DNA from 3 places in the Psychromonas sp. CNPT3 genome. Region 2 is predicted to be linked to each of the others. Evidence: predicted binding sites of a transcription regulator. Region 2 holds the regulator's gene; each other region holds the start of a gene.
The links. Region 2 encodes LexA, which represses DNA repair genes until DNA is damaged. Its sites were predicted from a motif close to TACTGTATNNNNATACAGTA; they were not measured.
Positions count from the first base shown of each region.

Region 1: the regulator LexA is predicted to act here: its motif matches at 3,307-3,326, upstream of PCNPT3_RS05865 (SulA-like leucine-rich domain-containing protein).
Region 3: the regulator LexA is predicted to act here: its motif matches at 1,889-1,908, upstream of PCNPT3_RS07405 (DNA topoisomerase III).

Region 1 is NC_020802.1:1,324,853-1,330,016, reverse strand. Features, by position in the region: gene PCNPT3_RS05885 (hypothetical protein) at 1-1,918, shown strand, start outside; gene PCNPT3_RS05880 (DUF2997 domain-containing protein) at 1,911-2,114, shown strand; gene PCNPT3_RS05875 (hypothetical protein) at 2,118-2,621, shown strand; gene PCNPT3_RS05870 (4Fe-4S single cluster domain-containing protein) at 2,623-3,198, shown strand; gene PCNPT3_RS05865 (SulA-like leucine-rich domain-containing protein) at 3,350-3,763, shown strand; gene PCNPT3_RS05860 (YaeP family protein) at 3,803-4,006, shown strand; gene serS (serine--tRNA ligase) at 4,094-5,164, opposite strand, start outside.
Region 2 is NC_020802.1:222,060-227,223, reverse strand. Features, by position in the region: gene PCNPT3_RS01055 (PTS fructose transporter subunit IIABC) at 1-1,323, opposite strand, end outside; gene PCNPT3_RS01050 (GNAT family N-acetyltransferase) at 1,595-2,080, shown strand; gene lexA (transcriptional repressor LexA) at 2,139-2,768, opposite strand; gene PCNPT3_RS01040 (DUF3465 domain-containing protein) at 2,833-3,285, opposite strand; gene PCNPT3_RS01035 (type II secretion system protein N) at 3,286-4,038, opposite strand; gene gspM (type II secretion system protein GspM) at 4,041-4,523, opposite strand; gene gspL (type II secretion system protein GspL) at 4,523-5,164, opposite strand, start outside.
Region 3 is NC_020802.1:1,704,418-1,709,581, reverse strand. Features, by position in the region: gene PCNPT3_RS07420 (ketopantoate reductase family protein) at 1-412, opposite strand, end outside; gene PCNPT3_RS07415 (YajQ family cyclic di-GMP-binding protein) at 515-997, shown strand; gene PCNPT3_RS13545 (hypothetical protein) at 1,267-1,800, opposite strand; gene PCNPT3_RS07405 (DNA topoisomerase III) at 1,965-3,884, shown strand; gene PCNPT3_RS07400 (NAD/NADP-dependent octopine/nopaline dehydrogenase family protein) at 4,668-5,164, shown strand, end outside.

The sequences.
Region 1 (5,164 bases), 1.1 Mb from region 2:
ATCAGACAAAGCAGTAGCAAATCCGGCAGGCACCATCGTTGTTAATCATCAATATCACTTGCCAGAACAATTAGACGGTAATTTCACTCAAGCAAATGACATAAAATTCTGCCAACTCAATCACCATGATTTAGATATCACATTATCAAACAAACTATTACGGGCAACTACCAACCTTCTAGACCTTAACAAGGCTGAGTTAGCTGAGTCATTAGTTAATGATAATAAAAATGTGGCACTCACAGACTTCAACAGTCCCAACATAGTTTCAACAACCAGTGGCTGCTGGTTCATTCCAGATAACGCGAAAAATCAGGAGGTAAATTGGTGCCTCAAGCTAGATAACCAGCAATCGGATGAACTAACCAACAGCCTAAATCAAGCATTTAAAGCTGCACAATGGCAACTTAATAGATCATGTTCTGTTGATCAGTTAAATTCACATTTTATGTTTGTTGATGAAGCAAACCGTGTTTATCAATGTGAGGAATCTTTAGATCTTAATCTTGAACCAGTTTACACTGACAGCATCAATAGTTTTTTAAATGATAACATTGAAGACTTAACCAGTTCAGACACCGAGTTTACTCGTGAATTTCTGGCAAAAAACATTAATTATAGCGTGCAACGTCACCCTCCTTATTGCCCGCAAGGTGCCATTAAGGCACCGCTATATAACCGCTGGGACAGCGCAAATAACAACTGGCTAACGGCACTAGCAGATCTTGATGTCAAACTTGATAAACTTGATAAAAAACGCACATCGGTATCACAATCAATTTTTTCTTTTTTCAGTAGCTTTTCACTTGGCCAGCAACACAAACATAAGAAACTAAAAAAGAGTATTTTTGAGCTTAGACAACCAGACATGTTCACAGTAACACCTGCCGAACGAGCAGAACAAAAAAACAACTACATTGACTGTTTTAACCAGCTATCTCAAGATGATGAAGCCACCAACCAAGCGATAGACAAAGCCAAGTTAGAAAAACAATGGCATGACAAAAAAGAGCAATTAGCAAAGAGCTTACAACATAAAGAAGCGCTATATTCACAAGAGAAAAGCAGCGTAAATACTCTCAACAAAGAGAAAAAAGTAAAATATACCCAAGCCTATGATGAGTTTATCGCAAGTCGAGATAATGCCTTTGAAAAGCATACTCTACAGCTAACTCAAGATAATAAAAAACTAGTGGCAATGTCGCTGCAACAGGCAAGTCAATGGCTCAAGAGCAACAGAAAAAGTAACCCGAAATTAGCAGAGCTATTAGTGCTGCATTCCGTACGATTAAAGAAAATTGAACACTCAAACCGCAGTCAAGAAGCATCAAAAGATGACCAAGAAAATCAAAAAGAACAATACCAGCAACAGATCTTAAGTAATGAAGAGTTATTCATTACTTACTGGAAAACGCAATGTGCTCAAACTCTTAATGGACAACAACAAGAAATTATTGAAATCTATTCTGTTGAACCTAGTGCGTTAACTAAGTGGCTAACAAGCAACACTAATAAATCATTAAAGAAAGTACTAGAAACTCACACTCAACTCAGCAACAAGGTGACACGTGATTTAGGTTTAGCACAAAAGAAACTAGATAATGCCCTTAATGACAAGAACATTGCCCTAGAATTACTTAATAAACACGGTTCTTCATTCTATTATCGCAATACCAATGAAAGCGATGAACTGAGCAAGCAACTAGGTAACAAGAAAAACAAAAACAAAGCTCCACATATCGGTTGGCCAGATGAAACCCTGCCAATTACTGATGAGTTGAAGTTATTTGAAGCAAACGACAAACGCTATCTCACCTTATTATCACTTGATTCATTAGAGCAGGCACAGCAGGAAGCAGAGCGTCTAAATGCTAAGCTTTGCGCGCCACAACAAGCAAGAGAGACTCATAATGCCTGAGCAACAAATCACATTAACCATCGATGAAGAAGGTGCGATAACTGCAAAAACAAGCGGATTCAAAGGCGAGGCCTGCTTAAAAGCACTTGAAGAGCTTTTAAGAGATACGACCGGACTGATTCAGGTCAAAACCACCGATGAGTATCACCAGCAACAAGCGGTTCAGTGTCATGAAACGATTAAGCTAAGGAATTAAGCAATGAGTGCAGTCATCAAAACAACCACCCCTTTTACTATTGAAGTGGTACTATTTTCGGCGCTAGTAACATTAAAAGCAGAGCCAGTTTCAATAACAGCTGAAAATATTAATAATTTCCGACAGCGATCCAATGTTGTTATTGGCGACATCATCACCAACAGACGAGATTATAACGGCTTACAGCTATTTCGTTTTAATGGTGATGTCTGGCAACTGCAACATGATCAGGATGAACTAGCCACTAGCATTGTATCTTCTGTGCACAAACAGTATCAATCCGTCAGCCGCTTTTTAAACGTGTTGAATGGTGCCTATCAAGACTGCTATCAGGTACATCTCGATAATATTGCAGAGATTGAACGTCAACGCATTGAACAAGATAGAATTGAACGAGTAGCGGCGACCCGCCTACAGGCAATTACCCAAGCAAAGGCCCAAGGTTACAGCATAAAAGAAAAAAACATCAAAGGAAAAATCCAGCTGGTACTAACCCGATCAGTATAATATGAAGAATTCACACGGTACCCAGTTTAATATTTCTCACATTGAACCTGCCACCCATATATATGGCCCAGGCAGGCGATTTGCGGTGTGGCTACAAGGATGTTCGCTCGCTTGTAAAGGCTGTTGGAATAAACAAATGTGGTCATTTAAAGCGAACGAATTAATGGATCGCGAAACGCTGCTGGCTCAAATTATAGCAGAGCATGACATTGAAGGGATCACACTATTAGGTGGAGAGCCTCTAGAGCAAGTTGAAAACACCCTATGGTTAATCCACAAAATAAAACGGCACACATCCTTAACAATAATGTTGTATACCGGATATACCAAGGCAGAACTTGAGTTACAAAAACTCTGGCCTGTATTAGAAGCTGATGTGGATTTACTTGTGACCGGTCGATATCAAGAACAACACAGAAATACCCACAACCAATGGTATGGATCAGAAAATCAAGAGCTAATTTACCCCGAAAATTCACAAATACAAAAGAGATCAAAAGCACTCAATGAAGTAGAAATTATTATTGAGCCTAGTGGTGAAGTACGTATACTCGGATATCCCCCGAATAATGATTAGTAATATCTATAAGTATTATTATGATTCACGTCTTGGTCTTTTCAATCTGAAAAACTATCCCTATTGAATAAATATAAAATAAAGGTTGAAAATCATCCCAAACAAAAGTACTGTTAACTTATACAGTGGTTTTATTTACAGGGGTTTTATTATGGTAGTTACTGCAATGCATAAACGCGCACCATTCACTTTAAACAATTTAAAATTAGATAACGTTACCCAAACTAAAAGTAACGTACATTTAAGTTATAACGTGAATAATTACCAAAATTTATTAACACATATTCAAGAAAGTGAAGATGCGCGTTGGATTTTATTTATTGCTCCTCCCGGAAAACCTAATTTGTCTTTTTTTCAGCAATCTGGCATTTCAAAAAGCCGGATCATTACATTGACGCAACAGCAAATTGGCGATACGCAGTCACTCCTTCACACCGTGCTTGCTAATAATAATTATGCAGCCGTCGTCACTTGGCTTAATCACTGTGATAAAAGCACTCAAGATGCGCTAAATCAATTAACACGCCAATCTAATACTCAGTGTTTTGTCTATTGCGCGCAATAACGCGTTATACTGGTTTTTTCAGATAATCGAGAGTTTACTATGTACCCATACTGCACTAAGACCAAAAGTTTTATCAATGCAATTGGCAGTGGTGATGCAGCTTATATCCCTAAAGCTGTAACATGCGCTATCAAAACATTAGACAACATTGCAAACAATAGCGCCTTAGATGATAAAACACGTGAAGATGCGGCCTTTGCAGCGGCAAACTTAGTCTTAAGTGACTATAACGACGACGCTTAAGTTTCTGTCTTTCGTCTGTATTTTAAGTAATAAAAAAGGAGCCTAAGCTCCTTTTTTTATGATGTTCTGACAAACACGCCTAATATATTAGCCAATGTGCGTCAATCCACCCATGTAATGTTGTAGTACCGCAGGGATCTCAATACGTCCATCTTCAAGTTGATAGTTCTCAAGTACCGCAACTAAGGTGCGTCCTACTGCAAGACCTGATCCATTGAGTGTATGAATAAGCTCTGCTTTTTTCTGCCCGGTTGGGCGAAAACGTGCTTGTAAACGGCGCGCTTGGAAATCACCGACATTCGAGCACGATGAAATTTCACGATAAGTATTTTGTGCTGGAAGCCATACTTCAAGATCGTATGTTTTACTCGCACTAAAGCCCATATCACCCGTACATAAAATCACTTTACGGTAAGGAAGCTCTAAGTTTCTAAGTACTTGCTCAGCATGTGCCGTTAGCTCTTCTAATGCAGCCGCACTTTTCTCTGGTTGCACAAATTGCACTAACTCAACTTTTTCAAATTGATGTTGGCGAATAAGACCGCGAGTATCGCGCCCATAAGAGCCAGCTTCACTACGAAAACAAGCGGTTTGCGCAGTGATTTTGATCGGTAATTCACTTTCATCAAAAATCACGTCACGACTTAAATTAGTCAATGGCACTTCAGCTGAAGGGATCAAAGACATGACAACGCCTTCTTCGGTCGCAGGTTTAGTATTAAACAGATCATCACCAAATTTAGGCAATTGCGTAGTCGCATATAAACTCGCAGCATTCACTAACAATGGCACGTACGTTTCTGTATAACCATGCTCATTGGTATGCAAGTTAAGCATATATTGACCCAGTGCACGGTGTAATTTCGCAATTTGTCCTTGCATGATAATAAAGCGAGAGCCACTGATTTTAACTGCGGATTTAAAGTCTAAACCGCCAAGCGCTTCACCCAAGTCAACATGATCTTTTACTGCAAATGAAAATGTTTTAGGCGTTCCCCATGTTGATATCTCAATATTATCATCTTCATTTTTACCGACAGGCACATCACTCAGAGGTAAATTCGGGATCGTATAAGCAATCTCTTGAATTTGTTCTACAAGTTGATTAAAGGTCTCTTTGGTTGCATCTAATTGCGCGCCAAATTCAGCCATTTGCGC
Region 2 (5,164 bases):
ACTTGCAATCGGCGCGCCAATAACAAAGATAAATAAGCTAGCAATAAATAATGTACCCGCAATAGGAGCAATCATAATAGGAACAAGGGGTTGTAAAAACTTATGGAAATTAATATTAACAATAAATTTAACAAAATAACCGACTAAAAGACCGGCTACAATAGCCCCTAAGAAGCCCGTACCCGCATCTGCACCATAAAATGAACCCGTGTTAGCAATCCAACCACCAATCAAACCAGGCGCAAGCGCAGGACGATCAGCAATGGCATAAGCAATATAGCCAGCAAGAATAGGGATCATTAATGTAAATGAAACAACACCTACATCAAGCACTTTTTGCCATAAACTTCCTGCAGGAATAGCCATACCATTTGCAGTCGGCTCGCCACCAAGTGCTAACGATAACGCGATTAATAAACCGCCCGTCACTACAAATGGGATCATATGTGATACGCCATTCATTAAATAACGGTATAAATCACCACGTGCTTGCGATGCTTTACTTTTATTACTCACATTTGTCTCACCAGTATCACTATAAAGAGGAGCTATTAGTGCTTTTTCAATTAAACCCGGTGCATCTTTAATCGGCGCTTTAACGCTCACTTGGATCAATCTTTTGCCGGCAAAGCGGCTCATATCAACCTGTTTATCCGCAGCAACAATGATGGCATCAGCGCGGGCAATTTCTTCTGTTGTCGGGCTGTTTTTGATACCGATAGAGCCATTAGTTTCGACTTTAATCTCATAACCTAATTTAGCAGCCCCTTTCTCTAAACACTCAGCAGCTAAATAAGTATGTGCAATTCCTGCAGGGCAACCCGTAACACCGATGAGAAAACCTTTGCACTCGTCTTCTTTAATCTCTACTACTGCCTTTTTTTCTAGCAATAAATCTAATGCTTGCTGGGCATTTTCAACTTTTAAAAATTTCTCAATAAAACCGTCTTCAATTAATTTTGAAGATAGAGAAACAAGCACTTCGATATGATGATCCGCTCCACCATCTGGTGACGCAATCATAAAAAATATTTTAGAGGGAAGACCATCCTCTGCATCATAATCAATACCCTTACGGCTAATTCCCACTGCAACAGCAGGATTAATCACCGCTTTGCTTTTGGCATGAGGCATCGCGATACCATCTTCAAAGCCCGTATTACCTAATGCTTCACGCGCTTTAATATCTGCTACAAAAGCATCTTTATCATTAATGCGCTCATCTGCAAAAAGAATGTCTGCCATTTCTGAAAATACTTCTTCCTTGCTTTGTGCCTGCAAGTCGACGCAAATTAACTTTGCATTGATTAGTTCATTGATCATGATGTTTCCCTTATTTATTCAACGTAGCGATTATCAAAGATAATAAAGTTAAAAAATAGAAGAGAAAAAAGGTATTTACTAGAGAATTGTACCTAGAATAATTTTCAGTGATCTATGACACATTCTGATAAATGTAAAATAATTATATGCTTTTTTATCAAAAATTTGTTTTAATTAAGAGGTGGAGGGTATTATGTACTTACTAAGCGCTTTGTTCTCCTCACTTTTTCACTAAAACACTCATTTTTATACTCCTCAAGGAAGATAGCCAATGCTAATGATCACACTTGCCGATTTAAACAAGACTGAGCATGCACAAGCTTATATTTATTTAATGAAGCATTATAGTCGAGAGCCTATCAGCGGAGGCAAACACCTATCAACATTTAGCCAAAATAATTTAATAGATTGCTTAATAAAACGCGATGATGTCGTTATTTTATTGGCATTTAAAGATGGGAAGCCGGCTGGGTTCTTAACCGCTTTTGAAGGGTTTTCAACGTTTGCATGTAAGCCTTTATTTAATATACATGACGTATCTGTACACCGTGACTTTAGAGGACTTGGGATCAGTAAGTTATTGTTTGCAGAAATTGAGAAACTTGCACGTCTACGCGACTATTGTAAGATCACTTTAGAAGTGATTTCTGAGAATAAAATAGCGCGAAATGCTTATCAACAACAAGGCTATCACGATCCCCAAATAGATCCCAAGCAAGGTAATACGCTTTTTTGGAATAAACCTTTAAATGCATAATGGCATTAGAGAATAGATAATGAGAGCAAAACAACTTTAGTCTTGCTCTCTATTCTATTTACATCCAATCTGTCGTACGAATAACGCCCACAGCAATCCCTTCAATGGCGCAAGATTCATATTCTAAATCTACTTTGATAGTACTAAAATCCTCATTTTCAGGTTTTAATAGCACTGCGTTACCTTCACGATAAAAACGTTTTACCGTCACTTCATCTTCAATACGTGCAACGACTACTTGCCCATTATTAACATCTTGTGTTTTATGTACGGCGAGTAAGTCTCCGTCCATAATTCCAATATTTTTCATACTCTCACCTTGCACGCGTAATAAAAAATCTGCACGGGGATGAAATAAAGCGGGGTCAACCGCATAGTGCATTTCTATATGCTCAGTCGCTAAAATAGGAGATCCCGCAGCAACTTGCCCAACGAGAGGTAAACCTTTATCAACAACCACTTGATTACTTTTATGCTCAGCAATAATACGAATACCGCGAGAAGTACCCGATAATATTTTAATCGCGCCTTTACGTGCCAATGCTTTTAAATGCTCTTCTGCTGCATTTGCACTACGAAAACCCAATAAATTAGCCAATTCAACGCGTGTTGGTGGCATACCTGTTTCTTCAATACATGCCTTGATCACATCTAACACTTCGTTTTGACGTTTGGTTAATTCTTTCATTACTCTCTCCAAGCATAAACTGTTAATATAGACAGTGTATATCTATACATGGAATTAAGCTAGCTTATTGGTAAGTGATTTCCTTGTATTTCAACCACCCAGACAAGTTATTTTCACGATTCTTTTGGGTTGTAAAAATAATAAAGCCGCCTTTACGGTTCCACTTATAAAGCCCTTTAAAAAATAACAACGCGCCTTTTTTAATATCCGGTAATGCCTCACCCATTTCAATATCGTGCTTAATAATTAACTTTTGTCCGGACGTTAAACGTACTAAAAACAATTGCGCCCGATACGGCGATAACTGCTCAGGTAGTCGCCTTATCAAGTGTCCTTGCGCACTGACTTTAGCGCTACGCTGACTCTTATAAAGAAACCCTAAATAAGCAACACTATCTGCCTTTTCATCAAGACTGCTCACCGCGTCATCGGCATACATAAGATCTAAGTCTTGTTTTTTTTCAAAACATGCAGATAAACTTAAAGTGCACAATAATATGAAAAATAATTTAAACATTTACAGACGCCCATTATACGAGAAAGCGATTTTCCCATCCGCACCTTTCGGGCCTAACCACGATAAACCTTCTTGGATGTTTTTAGGGAGCGTTGGGCCATCTTTTATGGTACCACGTAGCTGATAACTGCCATTGTTTTGTAGTTCAGCTTGTAGTTGCGTTTTTAAATCCGTAGAGACTTGTTGTACTTTTGCAATTAAACGCTGATTTACGCAACTTAAATCTATTTCAACATTGGCCAAATTAATATTGCCCATCACCGAATTTAAGGCAGCCTTTCTCCACACTAAATAGCCGTCTAATTGCTGACAACTAAGCGATGCTATCGCCACCGTGTTGATCATTAAACGTATTTTACCTTGCGCTTCAATAGGAATAGGAGATGCGATATAAGATGATACATCAGCAGCCTTTAGATTAACCTCAAACTGATTTAAGTGTAACGTGTTCATATCTGCGACAAGTTCCCCTTTGCCTTGCAGGCGAGGCGCATCATTATTAAATGTCACATCAAGACTAAGCGCCAACGTCCATAAAGTTCGCCAATTAACTGACCACTGCACATTACTTAATTGATAATTATTTTGATAACTTATATTTTTCGCGGAGCCCTGCCATATTGTTCCCGAAAATGCCTGTATTTTTACAGGACCATTTTGTGCTAAAAATGGCTGTATCATCGAGGCGGGTAATGTCCATATTAAGGACAATAAATAAACAGCGACAAAAAAAACAATACATTTTATTTTCATTATTAATAACCCAACACTAAACGATTTATTTTAATGTAACCCGGCTTCAAAGCTTGGTTAATATCAACATTTAAAACCTCAATGCCATATTTATTTTTAAGCAGCGTTAGCCAATCCATCGTATTATTAAATTCAACATCTGCAATCCAAACCTCTAAGGTATCATTACGATTTAAAATACGTGTAAAACTTATCCCCGATCGTTTAGCACTGCGATTTATTACCTCTACTAAGCTACTTTGAGGTACTTGAGCAACTTGACTGCCCCGCCCTGATTTTAATAATAGAGAGGCTTTTTCTTGTACCCAACTTAATGTTTTTTGAGTGCGTAACAATTGGATTTCACTGTTATCTAAACGTGTGCTTAATGGTTTCCATGCACCCCAATAACATAAGGAAAAAGCTAAAAATAAGACAATAACAACCACTAATCTTCGCTCTTTAATGTTACTGGTTGCCCACCAAATACGCCATTTTTCCTGCATTAGTTGCTCCTTATTCTTAGCGTACCAAATACACGATCTTGGCTATTGTTTAAAGCACCTTGTTGTACACTATAATTTTTAGGCAAGGACTTGATAAAACGCTCAAACGATTGAAAATTATCAGCACTTAATAAGATCTGCATTTCTTGTTTTTTAGCATCAAACTTAATGCTACTCGGGCGCATTTGAGGATAAGCTTTAAAGGAAGGCACTAACTCATTAAGCATTAACAAAAAGCCACTGTTGATGTCTGCATTGATAGGCCTCAACATGCTCTTCATTCTTTTCTTAATACGGGTATACGATAGTTTTTTCTGCAAAGGAAATGCTTGTACGTAAACTTGCTCAACTTGCGCTTTAATGGTGGCCAATTGTTGCTCATTTTGAACACTTTTCATGTGCATATTAAGCATCATCAACAATAAGCCTAACAGCATAAAAACAAAGGGAAAACGCCAACGTAAAAGCGCTTGGTGTGTTTGTTTATTAACTTTAAACTCAGCACTTAGTAGGTTCACTTTATTATTAATACAACCCATCGCTAATAATTGCATCGGCAAGACTGCCGGCATGACCTGCCAGTTTCCAGAATAATTCGACGTAGCATCGCTATAACTTTGCATCACAATGGCATTTTCCTT
Region 3 (5,164 bases), 1.5 Mb from region 2:
TCACACCATTGCCAGTGTGGCGAATGTTGAACGGGGCTTGTAAGAGGCTAGCATTGGCAGTTGTGGCACATATGATAGGGTTGTTGGGCAATATTTTTTGCACTTGCTCCGCGCATCCCATGCCATTGTGCATGAGAATGATCACTTGCTCTGCGTGTATCTGCGCTTTATGTGCTTGTATCGCTTGGCAGACTTGGGGCGCTTTAACGCACACTAAAATAGGCTTAGTACTTTTAAGCAGAGTATGGCCGTGCTTTATTGGCAATTGCCACTGTTTAGCTTGAAGATCTTGATAAAGTAAAAAATCCGCCTTAATGGGGCGACGTGTTATCAAGCGTACTTTTTCGCCTTGTTGATATAAATTAGCGGCCCATAAACAACCAATTGCACCTGCTCCGATAATTTGCCACATATTTATTCCATTTCGAACCAATTTAAAGAGCTCTATCATAGCTCAAAGGCATTAATTCTGGTAACTTAACGCTCATAATTAATTTTAAAATAGGAAGAGAAAATGCCTTCATTTGATATCGTTTCAGAAGTAGATGTGGCTCAATTAAAAAATGCGGTGGATAATGCGAATCGTGAACTAGAGCAACGTTTTGATTTTCGTGGTGTAAAAGCAAGTTTTTCATTTGAAAAGGGCGTCGCTAAGCTCAATGCTGAATACGATACTCAATTACGTCAGTTACTCGATATACTACGTACTAATGTCATTAAGCGTGGTATAGAAGCGAGTTCAATGGACACCGAAACGGCAACACATAGCTCTAAATCATGGTCACAAACGATAAAATTCAAAGAGGGCGTAGATAAAGAAACGGCTAAAAAATTGATCAAGCTCGTTAAAGATAAAAAGTTAAAAGTACAAATTGCACTGCAAGGTGAACAATTGCGTGTGACGGGTAAAAAACGTGATGATTTACAAGCGGTGATGACAGTGGTTAAGGCTGCAGAATTAGGTCAACCTTTCCAGTTTAATAATTTTCGAGATTAATCCTACGAGATAGAGGCTTTTTAAGTAAGAAGGCTTTGTCTGAGGATGAAAAATCGGGATCTAATACCAAAGGAACTAAAAAGGTGATCTGTCTTGCTTGTTGAAATTATCCCTACGCAATACATGAAAACTTAATTAATTCCTTTGGTATAAGTAAGATAGCGCGGTTTACAAAAGGCGTTATCTTACTTAAATAAAGGTGCATGTCATTGCTAATGACATGCATCTAATATGCTTTAATGTTTAATTATAAGGTGTAAGTGTTGCGATCATTTTTGATCTGCAAACGCATCATTTATCTTTTTCTCACCTTGCTTCCATATTTTTTGACTGCTTCCTTTAATACTTTTCCAAGCTTGATCACTTTTATCCGAACTTTTATCAAGTAACTCTTTCGAGCTCTCTTTGCCTTCTATCCAAACATCACTGCTTGCTTCAAGGCCTTTATCTATCCACTTTTTTGAACTTTTTTTACTTTTTTCCCAAGCCTCTTGACTGACATCGACACTTTTATCGAGCAATTTTTTTGAGCCCTCTTTACTTTTGTTCCAAGCTTGTGCACTAACATCAATACTTTTATCTAACAATTTTTGTGAACCTTGCTTACTATCTTCCCAAGCGTCTTTACTGACATCTTTACCCGCATTCCACAGTTGTTTACTTTTATCTTTACTTTGTTGCCAAACTTTAGCACTGGATGTTTTGATATCATCCCAGCTAGCTTGATCTTGCTGCGCGTAGGAATGACTTGAAAAAGAGAAGAGAAGTAAGCTACTGAGTAATAATTTGAATTTTTTTAGCATATTGTGCGTCCTTAAGAGTAAAAAAGAAGGAAGAATTTAAGCATTGTTATCTTATTTGTATTTGATTGATTTGTACATTGATATAAACTACTGTCTATATAAACAGTTTAAATTGCATCTAGGTATTGTGCAATATAAAAGGTATCAAAACAGAGAGATAATAGATGAAACTCTACATTGCAGAAAAACCAAGTTTAGGCCGTGCAATAGCGCAAGCATTACCTAAACCGCATCGAAAAGCCGAGGGTTGTATTCATGTGGGTAATGGCGATATTGTGAGCTGGTGTATTGGGCATTTATTAACACAAGTGGATCCTGAAGATTATCAGGAGGCGTTTAAAAAGTGGAAGTTTGAACATTTACCGATCATTCCGGAACAGTGGAAACTTAAATCGGTAGCGAGAACACGAAAACAGCTTTCTGTTTTAAAAAAATTGATCAAACAAGCGGATCAATTGATCCATGTTGGCGATCCTGATAGAGAAGGGCAGTTGTTGGTTGATGAAGTGATCCACTTTAGTGGCGTACGCGCAGCCAAACTTAAGCAGGTGCAGCGTTGCCTGATCAGTGATTTAACGCTCAATGCAGTAAAACGCTCCTTACAAAGTTTACGCTCTAATCAAGAGTTTATTGCATTATCAACATCCGCTTTAGCAAGAACGCGAGCGGACTGGCTATATGGTTTAAATTTAACGCGGGTGTATACACTACAAGCTCAAAAATCGGGATATAAAGGCGTGATATCAGTCGGGCGTGTACAAACGCCATTGCTTGGCTTAGTGGTGAGGCGCGACCTTGAGATTGAGCGTTTTGTCAGCAAACCATTTTATGAGGTTGAGGCGCATTTAGAGGGCTCGCAACAAAATGCACTGGCACTGTTTACGGCTAAATGGAAGCCGAGTGCGGCCTGTCAGCAATATCAAGATGCAGAAGGGCGCGTGATTGTAAAAGGGCTGGCAGAAAATGTGGCGCAACGAATAACAGGTCAAGATGCCATCGTTAAAGAATTTTCGGCTAAAAATAAAAAACAAACACCGCCTTTACCTTATAATCTTTCAGGGTTGCAAATTGATGCTGCCAAACGTTATCACTACAGTGCGCAGCAAGTATTAGACGTTTGCCAAACGCTCTATGAACGTTATCAGTTAATTACTTATCCGCGATCTGATTCGCGCTATCTCCCTAATAATCACCATCAGCAGGCCCCCTCAATAGCCCGTGCCATTACGCATAACACATCAACATTAAGTGCGGCGGTAGCGGGTGCAGATTTGTCTATAAAAGGGCGCGCATGGAATGACGCCAAAGTGGATGCTCATCACGCTATTATTCCAACAGACAGCCATAAATCGCTAAGCAGTTTGGATCAAATGTCACAAAATATTTATTATTTAATTGCGCGCCAGTATTTGTGTCAGTTTTACCCGGATCATACATATGCGCAATGCGTTGCAGAGATAGAAATTAATAAAGGCTTGTTTGTGAGCAAGGCGAAAGCGAAGTTAGAAGACGGCTGGAAAGTGTTATTTAATACACAAGAAAAAGACACTTTTCTACCTAATTTGAGCAAAGGGCAACGTTTATTTTGTAATAAGGGGCAGGTAATAGAAAAAAATACGCAGGCACCTCAGCATTTTAATGATGCGACGTTACTTGCTGCAATGAGTAAGATCTCCCGATACGTTAAAGATAAAGGTCTGAAGGGGATTTTAAAAGACACGGATGGCCTAGGTACGGAAGCGACGCGTGCTGGTATTATTGAATTATTATTTAAGCGTCAATTTTTAAAGCGCGTAGGAAAAACGATTGAAGCGAGTGAGGTTGGGCGAAAGCTAATTGAGAGCCTGCCGGAATTATTAACCTTACCGGATATGACGGCACAATGGGAAATGCAGCTTAATGCCATCAGTTTAAAAAAGCAGAGTTACAATGGCTTCATTGTCCCACTAGAAAAACAGTTGAAAATAATAATAGATAAAGCGATAAAGGATGGACCTCAAGCATTATCGCAGTTGCCATCGACGGGGGGAACGTTTAAAAAAACATATCGGAAAAAACGCGGTGTCGCGAATAAAAAAAGGTGAGTTAGTCAAAAATAAAGGGATTAAAGAGCGATTTTAGGTTGTTTGTGTTAATTTATTTTAAAAAGTTTTGTTACCTTTTTCTGTGTTTATAAAAAGAGTGCTATCGTTTGGGTGCGTAGTAGACGCTTGAAGTGTGTGCTAAGTCCTTTTTGGGTATCTCACTTGCATTCATCATTAGCTCATCTAATTACTCTGCAGCCACCTTTACTTCTGTGTTTAAGCCCTGAAATTATCTATTTTAAAAACGATTGAGCGCTAAAATCATCCCTGTAAGTTCCGCATAATATCTATTGAAATCAATATTACTTTTAAGATGTAAAGATAAAGACTTACCCCGAAAATCACAAGCATATTTAATGCCAATTTTAAGCAAAAAAGGGCGTTAATGGCAAATTCCTGACAATATTGTGAGTAATGGCGTATAATAAACCACCTATATCCTCATTAACTAAAAATAGTTGCTGAGGATGAACGTATTTACCTTGATATTTAGTGAATGAATTAAGGTTTAAATATATCTTCATTTCTTCATTTCTACATATCTTCATTTCTACATTTCTACATTTCTACATTTCTACATTTCTACATTTTCACATTTCTACATTTCTACATTTCTACATTTTCACATTTTCACATTTCTACATTTTCACATTTCTACATTTCTACATTTCTACATTTCTACATTTCTACATTTTCACATTTCTATATTTCTATTGTTTAACCCTTTTAAAGGGAGTGTTTTATGCCCTTTAAAATAATATCCATATATTAAAAGGAATTAAGATGAAAATTACCATTATTGGCGCGGGTAATGCCGGTTCAGCGTGTGCATTTATGGCCGCAGAAGCTGGGCACCAAGTCAGTTTGTTGAAAACTTCGAAACATATAACGCATGATGAACATTTTGAGACAATGATCCGGAATAAAGGGATATATTGTATTGATAACACCAAAAAAGGGCATTTTACTAATAGTGAGGAGGACGTGCCCAAAACTTTCCAAGCATTACATTTGATAACTCGAGATATTAAACTTGCCATCAAAGGCGCCGATGTAGTGATGATTTTTATTCAAACAACATATCACCGCGCTTTAGCATCAAGGATTGCAAAATATTTTACAGATGGACAGTTGATAATTTTAATACCAGGCTATGCTTGTAGTCTTTATTACCAACAGTACTGCACTAGTAACCCTATCTTCTCAGAAGGGGAATCAACCCCCAATGATGCAAGAATAGTAGCGCCGGGCACGGTAAAAGTTTTATTTAAAAATGTTAG